3 regions of the Streptomyces sp. NPDC031274 genome follow, and region 1 is predicted to be linked to each of the others. Evidence: riboswitches for the same ligand, from Rfam matches in the RefSeq annotation. Region 1 holds a riboswitch; each other region holds the start of a gene.

What was found. A riboswitch is a leader RNA that binds a small molecule or an ion and turns the genes downstream of it on or off. The one in region 1 is predicted to bind S-adenosylmethionine.
Region 2: it holds a riboswitch for S-adenosylmethionine, as region 1 does, so the genes downstream of both, thrC (threonine synthase) here and ACZ5CR_RS17990 (glutathione S-transferase family protein) in region 1, are expected to answer to the same signal.
Region 3: it holds a riboswitch for S-adenosylmethionine, as region 1 does, so the genes downstream of both, ACZ5CR_RS21050 (aminotransferase class V-fold PLP-dependent enzyme) here and ACZ5CR_RS17990 (glutathione S-transferase family protein) in region 1, are expected to answer to the same signal.

Annotation. Positions count from the first base shown of each region.
Region 1 is NZ_JBVIHP010000010.1:93,225-98,318, reverse strand. Features, by position in the region: gene ACZ5CR_RS18000 (LLM class flavin-dependent oxidoreductase) at 1-1,110, opposite strand, end outside; gene ACZ5CR_RS17995 (putative leader peptide) at 1,214-1,366, opposite strand; SAM riboswitch class IV at 1,415-1,528, opposite strand; SAM riboswitch class IV at 1,709-1,853, shown strand; gene ACZ5CR_RS17990 (glutathione S-transferase family protein) at 2,180-2,950, shown strand; gene ACZ5CR_RS17985 (beta-L-arabinofuranosidase domain-containing protein) at 2,938-5,094, opposite strand, start outside.
Region 2 is NZ_JBVIHP010000020.1:25,482-30,575, reverse strand. Features, by position in the region: gene ACZ5CR_RS28875 (MoaD/ThiS family protein) at 172-450, opposite strand; gene thrC (threonine synthase) at 560-1,894, opposite strand; SAM riboswitch class I at 1,888-2,022, opposite strand; gene ACZ5CR_RS28865 (glucosyl-3-phosphoglycerate synthase) at 2,190-3,134, shown strand; gene ACZ5CR_RS28860 (DUF7927 domain-containing protein) at 3,203-5,094, shown strand, end outside.
Region 3 is NZ_JBVIHP010000012.1:225,755-230,848, reverse strand. Features, by position in the region: gene ACZ5CR_RS21055 (Lrp/AsnC family transcriptional regulator) at 1-269, shown strand, start outside; gene ACZ5CR_RS21050 (aminotransferase class V-fold PLP-dependent enzyme) at 376-1,749, opposite strand; SAM riboswitch class IV at 1,931-2,047, opposite strand; gene trpD (anthranilate phosphoribosyltransferase) at 2,133-3,197, opposite strand; gene qcrB (cytochrome bc1 complex cytochrome b subunit) at 3,361-4,992, opposite strand; gene qcrA (cytochrome bc1 complex Rieske iron-sulfur subunit) at 4,989-5,094, opposite strand, start outside.

The DNA of each region.
Region 1 (5,094 bases):
GCCGACGACGGCGGGGCGCAGCCGGAACCCGGTGAGTCCGGACTGACTCAACTCCAGGAGCAAGTCGGCCAGTTGGGCGGGCGTGCCGGTGAACACACGTGCGTCGCTGGTGTACGGGTGTCCCGCGAGGGCGTCCAGACGCTCCCTGCGGGCCACGGCGGCGGCCGGATCGTCGTCGAGGAACACCACCAGGTCGCCGAAGAGGTGGAGGGGCTCGTCGGCCCGCCCGGCAGCTTCCTGTTCGCCGCGGACCGCCGTGACGATGTCGCGTGCGTGCCCGGCGTCGCGCGGGGTGACGTATCCGATGTCGGCGGAGCGGCCGAGCAGCCGGAACGGGGCCTCGGTCGGGGTCTCGTGGGCGAGCGCGCTGACGACGGGACGGCCCTGCGGTGGCCGTGGGGTGATCGAGGGGCCCTTGACGCTGAAGTGCTTGCCCTCGAAGTCGATGTAGTGCAGCTTGTCGCGGTCGACGAAGCGGCCGGTGGCGACGTCCCTGATCTCCGCGTCGTCCTCCCAGCTGTCCCAGAGCCGACGCACGGCTTCGACGTAGTCGGCCACCTCGTCGAAGAGGTCGAGGGTCAGTTCCCGTACGTCCGGCCTGCCGAGGTCCTCGACGGCATCGAGGGCGGGAAGCGTGCGGCGCCCGAAGTGCGCGGCCTCGTTACGGCGTGCTGACACCTGCACCCGTACGCCCGCGCGGCCCGTGCTGACGTAGTCGAGCGTGGCGATCGCCTTGGATGTGTGGAAGGGCTCCGTGTGCGTGGCCACCACCGTCGGCACGAGTCCGATGTAGCTGGTCAGCGGGGCGACACGGGCGGCGATGAGGACGGCGTCGAGCCGCCCGCGTACCTGATCCGTGCGTCCGTCGGGCTCGGTGAAGTGGGACGACTGGAGCCCGAGCCCGTCCTCGATCGTCACGAAGTCGAGCAGGCCGTGTTCGGCCTCGGTGACCAGATCGGCCCAGTACCGGGCGGTGAGCAACTCCCCCGGGCGGGCGACCGGTTCGCGCCAGGCGGCCGGGTGCCAGCCCGCGCCGTCGAGCGCGACGGCGAGGTGCAGCGCGGCGGCAGAGTCGGCAGAAGAAGCGGAGGAATGAGGCGAATGGGGCAACGAAGGTGATGACGACACGAAAGGTGTGCCTTCCTGATCGACCGTGCGACCGTACGAGAACACCGGCCCCTCGGATCCGAGGGTGCGGCGGCGGGGTGACGGGTCAGGAACGACAGAGCGCGCCGGCGACACGCTGCAGATCGATGTGCGGCCGGGAGTACAGATGCACCTGGCGGCTCGGGGCGATCACCATGACGCGCGGGGCGGGCGCGGGCGGCACGGGCGACAGGGGCGGTACGGCTGACACAGCTGGCACGTCCGTCACCTCCGCCCCTTCCGACTCGGCGGGCCTGGAGCCTCGCCGGTCTCGCGCTTGCGGAACCCTGGACGGGCACCGCCTGGTCCTCACCTGGAGCACCCCGCCGCGTGGGAGGGTTGCCGGTCAGCAAGCCAGGGCTTGACGCTGACACTCGTAACCTGCTCGGGACGTTACGTGAGGTCGTAGCGGTGCGCAATGCCCGTGGATCATGGGCGTTCTCACAGCGTCGTACATGCCTCGTCGCCTGTCTCCGTCAAGTCAACCACCGGACCACTCCTTCTGTTCCTGGTGCGGGCCTTCTTGACGGAGACAGGCACCCGGACTCAAACTTCCGGGGACGGTCACGATTGTCAGCGCCCGCCCGGCAGGGTTCCTGCCCGAGCGGGTCATCGGCCCCGGCCCGCTGGCGGGCAACCCTTCCTCCGCGACGGGGTGCCCCGGGTGACGACCGGGTCCCGCCGTGGCGGCGGGGCAAGCGCGGCCCCGGGTACGACGGGCCTCGACGGCAGGGCTGGTGGACATGTCCAGGGCGGTCGGTGAGGGGAACAGCATCCAGCGGCCTCCCCTGTCCGCGCCCCGGCCCCGCCCTCGCTTCCTGACCAGACGCCTTCACATCGATCTGCTGCGCGTGTGCAGCGCCTCGGTGCCAGCTGTCTGACGTCCGCGCAGCGTCCACACACCAGCGACGCCTCCGGACAAGAAGCCTCATCACTGCGGCCCTCTGCGGCCACGGATCCCCCTCTCCCCCGCTGTGCCACCGGCCCCGCGCGTGCCGCCGCCGGTCGGCGCCCCTCCCCTCCCTGGAGAGCCATGCCCGAGATCACGTCGCACCGTTCCCGTACTGTTTCCCGCCCTGCTTCCCACCCGACTTCCCCCGCGGATTCATGCTCTCCGCGCGACACCGGCCCACGCGACACCGGCCCACGCTTCGCCCGTCCCGCGCCGATCCGCAGCCGCATCGGCGACGACGTGGCGGGCGGCTTCTACCCGGCGCCCCACCGCTACCACCTGTATCTCTCGGCAGAATGTCCGGACTCCTTGCGCGTCTCGATCACCCTCGACCTGCTCGGGCTCAGGGAGTCGGTCACCACCACCCTCCTGGCACCGCACACCACTGCGGCGCTCGACTCGCTGCACCGCTGTTACGAGGCCACCGAGCACCACTTCGAAGGGCCGCTGACCGTTCCGGCCCTGTGCGACCGGTGGAGCGGTCACGTCGTCAGCAACCACACGCCGGACATCCTGCGCGACCTGGCCTGCCGCCTTGCCGCACACGGCAGTGGCCCGCTGCCCGTCCTGCGCCGACCGGCCCTGGCAGCACGGATCGACACCTGGCACGAGCTGCTCGCCGGGCCGCTCACCCCCGCGACACTGGACAGGATCGACTGCCGTCTTGCCGCCCACTCCTACCTCGTGGGCGACGAACTCACGGCAGCGGACGTGGACTTGTGGGCGAGGCTCGTCCACCTCACCCCGGATGCGGCTGAGGCGGCCCGCTCCCGCCCCCACGTGCGCGCCTATGTGCGCCGCCTGGACGACCACCCGGCCTTCTGTGCCAACCACCCCCATCACCTCGTGTAAGAAGCCTCCTTCGCCGTGCGCACCACCTTCCTGCCGTCACCCGCGCCCAGTCGGCCGGCACCCACCCAGGAGTCCACGGTGGCCTGGACATGCTGGACCAACGCGCTCTTGTTCCTGAAGGGAGCGGCCGACCAGATCTCGTCGAGGAGGGTCGTGCCGTCGGCCCCTGTCCCCGTCGGGTTGGCGACGCCGGAGTCGATCGTGCCGAAGACCACCTTGGGTTCGGACCGCTGGAAGTAGGCGTGCGTCGGGTCTTCCGTGCCTTCGAAGAAGGGCGCGAGGGGGATGCCGTCGAGTGTGTAGTGGAGCGGTTCGCCGGCTATCGGCTCGAGGTTGGGGAGCAGGTCGCCGGAGAGTGCGGCGTTTCCGTGGAGAGCGAACCGGAAGTAGGTCTTCGCGCTGTCGCGGGCCACGAGATGGACCGGTCCGTAGAACAGGGCCTGGACTTCCGGCTTGTCGGGGGTCTTCTCCACCCGTAGCCGGAAGGGGAGGGAAACCCGGACGGTGTCGCCGTCCCGCCATGTGCGGGACAGGGAGCAGTAGCTGCCGGGCGCCGGATCGGCCTTCACCTTCTTGCCGTTGACGGTCACGGTGAAGCCGCTCCCCGCCCAGGCCGGTACGCGCAGCCGTAGATCGAAGGCGGCCCTGGATCCCCGGACCGTGAGCGTCGTGCCCTGTTCCCTCGGGTAGTCGGTGGTCTGTGTGACCGTGACGCCCTTCTCCTTCCAGGTCAGCGTGGAGGGGCTGTAGAGGTTGACGTACAGGGCGGAGCCGTCGGCCTTTTGGAAGTAGACGGAGTCCTGGTACTTGGTGGCGCTCTCCATGCCCGTGCCCTCGCAGCAGGTCGTGCCCGCCTTGGGCGTGTAGTCACGCACGTGGCCCGGCAGCAGACCGATGAAGTACGTGACGAGGGGCTTCTCCGCGTCGGCCTTGTCCTGCTTCGAACCGAGGACCTGGTTGTACAGGGCCCGCTCGTAGTAGTCCATGTACGCGGGGTCCTGCTCGTGGAGGAACAGCGCCCGGCTCAGCTTGAGCAGGTTGTGCGCGCAGCAGGTTTCGGCGGTGGTGTCGCTGAGCGTTCCGGCGATGACACCGGGAGCCTTCCAGAACTCGCCGGTGCTCGTGCCGCCGATGCCGTACATACGGGTCGGTACGACCATGCCCCAGAAGTTCTTGGCGGCGGTGAGGTAGCGGCGCTCCGCCGTCTCGTCGTAGAGCCGCAGCAGGCCCGTGAAGATGGGGATGTGCTGGTTGGCGTGCAGCCCGTCGAGGGTGTCGTCGCCCGCGGCGCACGCGTCGATGAGCCTGTCGAGGTCGAAGAGGCGGGCCAGGGCGAGGTGTTCGGCCTGGCCGGTGATGGCGTACAGATCGCAGATCGCCTCCACGATGCCGCCGAACTCCCCACTGGAGAAGATGCCCCACATGCGTTGCAGGGTGCTCCCGTGCAGCTTGGACAGGCGCGCGTGCATCCAGTCGCACATGCCCGACGCGAGGTCGAGCGCTCGTTCGTCGCCCGTGTACAGGTAGGCGTCGAGGACACCGCGCAGGATCTTGTGCGCCGTGTAGTACGGCGCCCACACCTTGGTGTAGTCGCCGCTCGTCATCGACTCCAGGGCGATGAACTGCGTCTCCGGGTACGCCGCGAGGAACCCCGGATGGCTCGGCCCGCCCCAGGTGCGGCGCAAGGTGGCGTGTCGGCCGTGGCCAGAACTGTCGGCGAAGGAGTCGCCGCTGGTCTCGTCGAAGGCGTACGCCGCCAAGTCCCCCGCACCGGCCGGTGAACCGGCGGCGGGCGCGTCCTGGAGCCCCGAGATCTCCGCGGCGGTCAGGGCCCGCGACCAGAAGTTGACCTCGTCGAACGCGCCGGCGAAGACCGGGTCGGCCGCGTAGTGGGAGCGGCCGAGCCAGTTGTTCTTCAGGGAGCCGAGCGCGGCCGGATCAAGGGTCATCGAGGTGTTCGCCGCGACCGCACGGCCGTTGACGTAGAGCGTGCCGGTGGCGCCCTCGATCGTCACCGCCACGTGGCTCCATTCGTTCAGGGCCAGTGGCTCGGTGCCGTTGACGCCCTGCTCGCCGCCGGGCCCGTTCGCCGTGATGGCGAAGCGCGGGACTCCATCCGCGGTGCGGGCGGCCAGGTAGAGGTA
Region 2 (5,094 bases), on a different contig from region 1:
CAAGGCGCTTTGGCTACTTCTTGTCGGCCCGGGGCCGACTTCGTCTACGCGCTCGACGCCAAAAGCGAAGCTTGCTTCCCAACTGTACCGCGCTCAACCACATGGAATTGCCCCCTCCGCTTCTCTCGCGGAGGGGGCAATAGAGGTGACGCTGCGTGCTTTCAGGCGGATTCAGCAACCGCCCGCGACGGCGGGAATGATCGAGACGCCGGCGCCGTCCGGCGTCGCGGTCTCAAGGCCCTGCTCGAAACGGACGTCGTCGTCGTTCACGTACACGTTCACGAAGCGCCGCAGCTTGCCCTGGTCGTCAAGGACACGGGCCGCGATACCGGCGTGCTTGGCCTCAAGATCGGCAATGACCTCGGAGAGGTTGGCGCCCTCGGCGGCGACCTCGGACTTGCCGCCGGTGTAGGTGCGAAGAATGGTGGGAATGCGAACGTTGACGCTCATGGAATTCACCTCTTGATACGGGGAGGAAGCGCCCCGTCAGGGGCGCGAGGAACTGCGCGAGGACGGACCACGACCGCCGTTCGACGACGGCGATCAGGCCCTACGGCGATTAATCGGCAAGACCCGCGGCGCGAAACGCGTCGAGGCTGGGCTTGATCGTCGCAGTCGCCTGAGACGTCTCGGCAACAGCGTCGAGGGTCTTGAGGCCGTCACCCGTGTTCAACACGACCGTGGTGAGAGTGGGGTCGATGAGCCCCGCCTCAAGAAGCTTCTTCGTGACGCCGACCGTCACGCCACCGGCGGTCTCCGCGAAGATCCCCTCGGTCCGCGCAAGCAGCTTGATCGCGTCCACGACCTGCTCGTCGTTCACGTCCTCCACCGCGCCGCCCGTGCGACGGGCGATGTCCAGGACGTACGGCCCGTCGGCAGGGTTGCCGATGGCGAGGGACTTGGCGATGGTGTCCGGCTTCTGAGGGCGTACGACGTCGTGCCCGGCCTTGAAGGCGGTCGACACCGGCGAGCAGCCCTCGGCCTGCGCACCGAAGATCTTGTAGGGCTTGTCCTCGACGAGGCCCAGCTTGGTGAGCTCCTTGAGGCCCTTGTCGATCTTCGTGAGCTGCGAGCCCGACGCGATCGGGATGACCAGCTGGTCGGGCAGCTGCCAGCCGAGCTGCTCACAGATCTCGTACGCGAGGGTCTTGGAGCCCTCGCCGTAGTACGGCCGCAGGTTCACGTTGACGAAGCCCCAGCCCTCGCCCAGCGGGTCGCCGATGAGCTCGGAGCAGAAGCGGTTCACGTCGTCGTAGTTGCCCTCGATGCCGACGAGCTCGCCGCCGTAGACCGCGGCCATGACGACCTTGCCCTGCTCCAGGTCGTGCGGGATGAACACGCACGAGCGGAAGCCGGCGCGGGCCGCGGCGGCACCCACGGCACCGGCGAGGTTGCCGGTGGAGGAGCAGGAGAGGGTGGTGAAGCCGAAGGCGCGCGCCGCCTCGATGGCCTGCGCGACGACGCGGTCCTTGAAGGAGTGCGTCGGGTTCCCGGAGTCGTCCTTGACGAAGAGCTTGCCCTGCTCGACGCCGAGCTCACGGGCGAGGTTGTCGGCCTTGACGAGCTGGGTCCAGCCGGGGTTGATGTTCGGCTTCTCGGCGACGTCCGCGGGGACGGGCAGCAGCGGGGCGTAGCGCCAGATGTTGGCGGGGCCGGACTCGATCTGCCTCCGCAGCGCCTCGGGGTCGCCGGTCGGCAGGTCGTACGCGACTTCGAGCGGGCCGAAACAGGCCTGGCAGGCGAAGATCGGGCCGAGGGCGTAGAGCTCACCGCACTCGCGGCACGAGAGGCCGGACGCGGGGCCGAGATCCACGGAACCTGTGGTGGTGGAGGGGGTGGTGTCGAATGTTCCGACAGTCTGCGCAGCCATGGAGGCGAGGCCCTTTCTCCTCATCTTCCCCGCGGCGAATCTCACCGCGAGACGGAATTGGCACCTTCCCCGCCGAGACCTCGCGTGCGCGGTCGGCGGGATGGTTGCCGGGGCTTCAACGGGCCGTATCCCTCTGCCCCTCTGGATGAGCGGTATGGCGCCGGGCTTCAGGGGCCCGGGGCATTTGTGACGCGTCGACCCCCGACATGCGATGGTCATCCGCGTTGTTCAAGACTGTAACCGACGGCCTGGACCCTTGAGATAGTCGTCCGCACCGCGAGATGGATCACATGTAGGCCACACACAGGAGGAACCACCCGTGCTGGAAGAGGCCGAGCGCTGGCTGACCAGGCGTTCCTGGTCCGTTGCCGACCGTCCGCTCAGCGCGCTCGTCGCCGCCAAACGGGCGTCGGGAGCCTCGGTGAGCGTCGTCCTGCCCGCGCTCGACGAGGAGGAGACGGTCGGCGGGATCGTCGCCGTGATCCGCCGCGAGCTGATCGAGAAGGCCGCCCTCGTCGACGAGCTCGTGGTGATCGACTCCGGCTCGCGGGACCGCACGGCCGAGGTCGCGCGCGACGCGGGCGCTCGGGTCGTGCACCGGGACGAGATCCTGCCGCGCATCCCGGCCGTGCCCGGCAAGGGCGAGGTCCTGTGGCGCTCGCTCCTGGTGACAGGCGGTGACATCGTCGCGTTCGTCGACGCGGACCTGAAGGAGTTCTCGGCGGACTTCGTCACCGGGATCGTGGGCCCGCTCCTGACCGAGCCCGACGTGCACTTCGTGAAGGCGATGTACGACCGCCCGCTCGCCGGGGCCGCGGGTCAGGGCGGCCGGGTCACCGAGCTGATGGCGCGCCCGCTGCTCAACATGCACTGGCCTCAACTGGCCGGGTTCGTCCAGCCGTTGGGCGGCGAGTACGCGGCGCGCAGGTCTCTCTTGGAGCGGCTGCCGTTCCCCGTCGGATACGGGGTGGAGCTCGGCCTGCTCGTCGACGCGCTGCACACCGTGGGCCTTGACGCGCTCGCGCAGGTCGACGTCGGCGTGCGCAAGCACCGGCACCAGGACGGGCAGGCGCTCGGCAGGATGGCGGCGGCGATCTACCGGACGGCGCAGGTCAGGCTCGCGCTCGGGCATCACGTACGCCCCGAGCTCACCCAGTTCGAGCGGGGCGAGCACGGGTTCGAACCGCGGACCCATTCGGTGGACACGGAGGAGCGTCCGCCGATGTCCGGCATCGCGGAGTACACGGCCCGCCGCGTGGCGTAACCACCCAAGACCGGGCATTTTGTCTACATTTCCCACTTATGTGGGTCCTTATGCGGGTCAGACAGTTCATGGGAAGCGCGCGACGCGTCGGTGGCGTGGCCATGGCCACGGCCGGTCTCGCGGCAGGGGCGCTGAGCGCGGCAGCCGTGGTACCGGCCGCCGCGGACGTGATCGATCCCTTCGCCAAGCGCTACGACGAATCGCTCTACGGCGACTTCAAGACCATCGGCAACACGGTCATGGGCTGCCCGACGACGCCCGCGGACATGGCGGCGCGCTGTGCCACCGCCGCGGAGGGCGAGGGCCGCGACAACAACAACACCTTCGTCATGCGGCGGATCAACACCGCGGGCATGGACCCCGACCACGGATCGAGCACCGGCCGGGTCGCGATCCCGCCCGGCGCGAAGGTCGCGTACGCGCGCCTCTTCTTCGGCGGCAACGACGGCACGTACAAGGGCCCGAGCGGCGCCCGGCTCAAGCGCTGCGACATCTCCGGCGCCGATGTGGAGCCCTCGCCCGGCGACCCGCTCGACGCGGTGCCCTCGGTCAGCGTGGCCGGCGCCACCCCCTCGAAGGTGACCCCGGCGAACCTGGTCGGGGACCCGGCGTCGGCCAACGGCCCGCACTACTACACCGGCGAGGCCGACATCACGGGCCTCTTCAACGGCATCACCGGCGACGGAACGCCCCTGCCGGTCGCGGTCGGCGACATCTGGGCGCCCACCGGCAAGGGCTGCGTCGCGGGCTGGTCCCTGACCGTCGTCTACAAGTACGACGCCCCCGACGAGCAGTACGCGCCCGACCGCCGCAACGTCTACGTCTACGGCGGCCACGTCCTCCAGCGCTCCACCTCGCCCGCCACCAGCGTCGAGGTCGACGGCTTCTACCGCACGGACGGCAAGCCGCGCGCGAGCGTCACCGCGTACGAGGGCGACTGGAACACCCCCGGCGACCGTTTCGCGGTGGGCGGCCAGAACATCACCGAGGCGCACACGGGCAACACCAACAACTTCTTCATCAGCGAGGACGACGGCGCCCTCGACCCGAGGATGACCAACAACCTGTCCATCGACGCCAAGGAGTTCGACGTCACCGGCGGCAACTCCCGCGCCCCGGCCGCCGCCGAACCGATCCCGGTCGGCTCGACCTCCACGACGCTGAGCTTCTCCACGAAGGGCGACACCTACGTCCCCTCGGCCCTCGCGCTCTCCGTCCCGGTCCCCGACCTGGAGGTGACGAAGACGGCGAGCCCCAAGAAGGTGAAGCCGGGCGGCACCCTGACCTACACGGTCAAGGCGAAGAACATCAGCAAGCTGAACTACCCGAACGCCAAGTTCAGCGACGACCTGACGGACAACCTCGACGACGCGACGTACCGGCACGACGCGGAGGCGACGACCGGCGAGGTCTCGTACACCAGACCGAGGATCAGCTGGACCGGCGACATCCCGGCCGGGCACACCGCGACGGTGACGTACTCGGTCAAGGTCAACGACCCCGTCAGCGGTGACGGCAAGCTGCTCAACGACGTCGACGTCGAGTCCCCCCGCTCCAACTGCGACGCGGGCAGCGCCGACCCCAGGTGCGGGGCGGCGCCGGTCATCGAGCGCAAGCAGCCGAAGCTCAAGGTCAGCAACGTGCCCGCACGGCGGACCGCGCCGGTGTGCAGCGACGTCAAGAACACCATCACCCTCAAGAACCCCTCGGGCAGCACGCGCACCGGGGCCACCGCTTCCTGGCAGGTGACGCCGGGCTCGAAGCCGGTCGCCAGCAGCGGGACGATCACCGAGCGGGGCAGGACGTACGTCTGGAAGGGCGATGTCCGACCGCACGGCAAGGTCACCGTCACCCAGCGGGTCAAGGTGTCCTGCACGGCAGGCGCGATCCGGGTGATCACGGTGACGGCCCCAGGCAGCAACTGCCCCCGGTCCGTCCGGGGCGGCGACGACCCGTGCAC
Region 3 (5,094 bases), on a different contig from region 1:
TCGTGCTCATCAAGACCAGCGTGGACCGGATCCCGGAGATCGCCGAGTCGATCGCCGCCCTCGACTGCGTCAGCGAGGTCTTCTCCGTGACCGGCACGTACGACCTGATCGCGATGGTGCGTGTCGCGCACCACGACGACCTGGCCGACGTCATCCCCGGCAAGATCAGCAAGATCCCGGGTGTGGAGGGCACGGACACGCATGTCGCGTTCCGCACGTACTCCCAGCACGACCTCGAAGCGGCGTTCGCCATCGGCCTCGACTCCTGAGCCGTCGCGGGGTGCTGAACTCGCCGGGTACCGGTCCCGCCGAGTGCCGGACGGGCGTTTCCGCATCTCGGAGCCGGTCTCGCGGCGCCCGGCCCCTTTCACCGCCTCAGGCGGCCGTGGTGTCCGGCACGCAGCGGCCTTCCTCCGTGCGGTAGTTCCAGCGCGCGCCGTCCGCCACCAGCTCCCGCACGGCGCGCACGAAACGCTCCACGTGCTCGTCGGGGGTGCCCGCGCCGAAGCTCACGCGGATCGCGTTCAGCGACTTCTCGCCGGGCGCGGCCTCGGGGGCACCGCACTCGCCCTGGGTCTGCGGGTCGCTGCCGAGCAGGGTGCGCACCAGCGGGTGGGCGCAGAAGAGGCCGTCGCGTACGCCGATTCCGTACTCGGCGGAGAGCGCGGCGGCGAAGTGCGAGCTGTTCCAGCCCTCTACGACGAAGGAGATGACGCCGACGCGCGGCGCGTCGTCACCGAAGAGCGAGAGCACCTTCACGGCGGGCACATCGGCGAGGCCCTCCTTCACCTTCGCGATGAGGTGGCGCTCGCGGGCGACGAGCTCGTCGAAGCCCGCCTCGGTCAGCGCCTTGCAGGCGGAGGCGATCGAGTACACGCCGATGACGTTCGGCGAACCGGCCTCGTGCCGCGCGGCGGTGTCGTGCCACTCCACGTCCACCCCGCCGTCCGTACGCCGCGCGACCTTGCGCGAGGCGCCGCCGCCCGCGAGGTAGGGCTCGGCCGCCCGCAGCCAGTCGGAGCGGCCCGCGAGGACGCCCGAGCCGAAGGGCGCGTACAGCTTGTGACCGGAGAAGGCGACCCAGTCGACGTCGAGCTCGTCGATGGAGACGGGGTGGTGGGGCGCGAGCTGCGCGGCGTCGAGGACGATGCGGGCGCCGTGCGCGTGGGCGGCGGCGGCGAGCTCCTTCACCGGCCACAGCTCACCGGTGACGTTCGAGGCGCCGGTCACGCAGACCAGGGCGGGCCCGTGGGGGTCGCGGTCGGCGAGAGCGCGCTCCAGGGTGGCGACGGCCTGCTCGGCGGTGCGCGGGGCGTTCAGGTACGTCACGCGGGCGTCGCGCCACGGCAGGAGCGAGGCGTGGTGCTCGGTCTCGAAGACGAAGACCTGGCAGTCGGCGGGCAGGGCGGCGGCGAGCAGGTTCAGCGAGTCGGTGGTCGAGCGCGTGAAGACGACCTGGTCGTCCTCGCGGCAGCCGAGGAACTCGGCGACCGTGGCACGGCTGTTCTCGAAGAGGTCGGTGGAGAGCTGCGAGAGGTATCCGGCACCCCGGTGCACGCTGCCGTAGTACGGCGCGTACGCGGCCACGTCGTCCCACACGCGCTGCAACGCCGGAGCGCTCGCCGCGTAGTCGAGCGCCGCGTAGGTCACTTCGCCGCCGGTGACGAGCGGCACGGTGACGTCACGGCCGAGGACGGGCAGCGGCTCGGCACAGACGGATCGGTCGGCGACAGCGGTGGGGACAGACATGGCGAACTCCCGTGGGAAGGCAGGCGAGTTCACTGCGAGGGCGCACGTACGGCGCTGCAGTGATGAAAGAAAAGGGGGGTGCGGAAAAGGGGCCGGAAAGCCCTATCGCATTCGCTTGCTCACGAGACTGCTCCCTTGAGGACCAGGACCCCAGGGGTATGACACTCATCGAGTGCGCAGGGGTCCGCGCTTGCCATACGCCTTGCTGCGTACGGCCTGGTCTTCACCCGGGGCACCCCGCCACGGACGGAGGGTTGCCGGACAGCGAGCCGGGGCCTAATCGCTGTCACTCATGACCTGCGCAGCATCTTGCCACACGATCTTCCCGGTGCACACCGCAGTCCGCGATACGGACTGCGGTGTGCGCCACACTCACGCCACGCTCACCTGTTGCTGGCCGCCACCCAGCGCTCCAGGGACTTCTTCGCGGCCCCGGAGTCGATCGACTCCGCCGCCCTGGCGATACCGGCGCCGATCTGCTCCACGAGGGTCCCCTCGCCCGGCGAGAGGGCCACCAGGGCCGCCGCCGTGTTGAGCAGCACGGCGTCCCGCACAGGGCCGCTCTCACCGTCCAGGAGGCGCAGCGCCACCTCGGCGTTGTACGAGGCGTCAGCGCCCCGCAGCGCCTCCACGGGGACCAGGTCGATGCCGACGTCCCGCGGGTCGAAGGCCTCCTCCCGCACGACGCCGTCCCGCACGACCCAGACCCGCGACGTCGCCGTGGTCGTCAGCTCGTCGAGCCCGTCGTCGCCGCGGAAGACGAGGGACGAGTGCCCGCGCTCGGCGAAGACCCCGGCCACGATGGGCGCCATCCGCGCGTCGGCGACCCCGACCGCCTGGGCCCGCACCTTGGCGGGATTGGTGAGCGGACCCAGGGCGTTGAAGACGGTCCTGATCCCCAGCTGGCTGCGCGCCCCACCGGCGTGTCGCAGGGCCGGGTGGAACTTCACGGCGAAACAGAAGGTGATCCCGGCTTCCTCGGCCACCTCGACGACCCGCTTCAGCGGAAGCTCCAGATTCACCCCGAGCTTCTCCAGGACGTCGGAGGCGCCCGAGGCACTGGAGGCGGCGCGGTTGCCGTGCTTGACGACCTTCGCACCCGCGCCGGCGGCCACGATCGCGGACATCGTGGAGATGTTGACGGTCTTGGCCCCGTCGCCGCCGGTGCCGACGATGTCGACCGTCTGGCCCGGCACCTCGATCACATTGGCGTGTTCGTACATCGTGCGTACGAGGCCGGAGATCTCCTCCACGGTCTCGCCCTTGGCGCGCAGCGCGACCACGAAGCCCGCGATCTGCGCGTCGGACGCCTCACCGCGCATGATGCGGTCCATGGCCCACGCCGTGTCATCGGTGCTCTGGTCGCGTCCCTCAAGAAGACCGTTCAGCACACCGGGCCAGGAACGGGCCGCCGCGGTGTTGCCTCCTGCGGGGGTCACAGCGCTCATCTGCCGCTCCTGGGTTCGTATAGGCGTAGGACAGGAACACCTTATCCAGCCCTGGGGACGGCAAAGAGCCCCGTCCATGCACTGGATGCAGGGGACGGGGCTCTCGCCGTGGCGACCTTGTGGTCAGTACCTCAGTACTTCAATGCCGCAGAGCGTCAGGGGATCAGTGGTGGCCGTGGCCGCTCGTGATCTCCTTGTACTCCTCGGTGGTGGGCTTGGGGATCTGGTTGTCCTCCCCGTAGTAGCCCTTGGAGAGCTTGGCCCGGAGCTTCTGCGGCCCGCTCACCTTGCGCTCGACACCGTTCTCGTCGACCGCGGGGCCGATCTCGACCGGCGCGTACTGCTCGTGCGCGGTGAGCGTGTGCAGCTGCTCCTGGTTGAGCGGCTCGTGGACCTCGATGAACTCACCGTGCGGCAGGCGCTTGATGATGCCCGACTCGCGGCCGTGCAGGACCTTGTCCTTGTCGCGCCGCTGCAGACCCAGGCAGATCCGCTTGGTGGCGATGAAGGCGAGGACCGGTGCCACGAAGAAGGCAATGCGCACGAACCAGGTGATCGAGTTGATCGACAGGTGGAAGTGCGTGGCCCAGAGGTCGTTTCCACCACCGACGAGCAGCACGAAGTACCAGGTGATCCATGCGACACCGAAGGCCGTACGGGTCGGGACGTTGCGCGGGCGGTCCAGGATGTGGTGCTCGCGCTTGTCGCCGGTGACCCAGGACTCGATGAACGGATAGACCGCGATCGCGACCAGGACCAGCGGGAAGATGATCAGCGGGATGAACACACCCAGGACGAGCGTGTGACCCCAGGCGTTGATCTCCCAGCCCGGCATGACACGGATCAGACCCTCGGAGAAGCCCATGTACCAGTCGGGCTGGGCTCCGGTGGAGACCTGGTCCGGCCGGTAGGGGCCGATCCCCCAGATCGGGTTGATCGTGGCGATCGCAGAGACGGCGACGATGACACCGAAGACCAGGAAGAAGAAGCCTCCGGCCTTCGCCATGTAGACGGGCAGCAGCGGCATGCCGACGACGTTGTTGTTCGTCTTGCCGGGACCCGCGAACTGCGTGTGCTTGTGGTAGAAGACCAGGATCAGGTGCGCCACCACGAGGCCGAGCATGATGCCCGGCAGCAGCAGGATGTGCACCGAGTAGAACCGGGCCACGAAGTCGCCGCCGGGGAACTCCCCGCCGAACAGGAACATCGAGAGGTACGTGCCCACGATCGGCACGGACAGGATCGCGCCCTGCATGAAGCGCACACCGGTACCGGAGAGCAAGTCGTCAGGGAGCGAGTAACCGGTGAAGCCGGTGAACATGCCCAGGACGAACAGCAGGAAGCCGAAGACCCAGTTGACCTCGCGCGGCTTGCGGAAGGCACCCGTGAAGAAGACGCGCATCATGTGCACGAACATCGCCGCGAGGAAGATCAGCGCCGCCCAGTGGTGGATCTGCCGGATCAGCAGACCACCGCGCACATCGAAGCTGATGTGCATGGTCGAGTTGAACGCCTCGGACATCAGCTGGCCCTGCAGCGGGATGTAGCTGCCGTGGTACTCCACCTCGTTCATCGACGGGTGGAAGAACAGGGTCAGGTACACACCCGTGAGGATGATGATGATGAAGCTGTAGAGGCAGATCTCACCGAGCATGAAGGACCAGTGGTCCGGGAAGATCTTGCGCATGTTGGCCTTGGCCAGGGAGTAGATCCCCAGGCGGCCGTCGGCCCAGTCGGCGACCCGCTCACCGGCGGGCGCCTCCTTCTTACGGTTGTCGTTCGCCGTAGTGCTCATCCGCGCTCCCAGAATGCAGGACCGACGGGCTCGGCGAAGTCGCCGAGCGCCTCGAGGTAGCCCTCTTCGTTCACGGCGATGCGCAGCTGCGGCAGCGCGTGA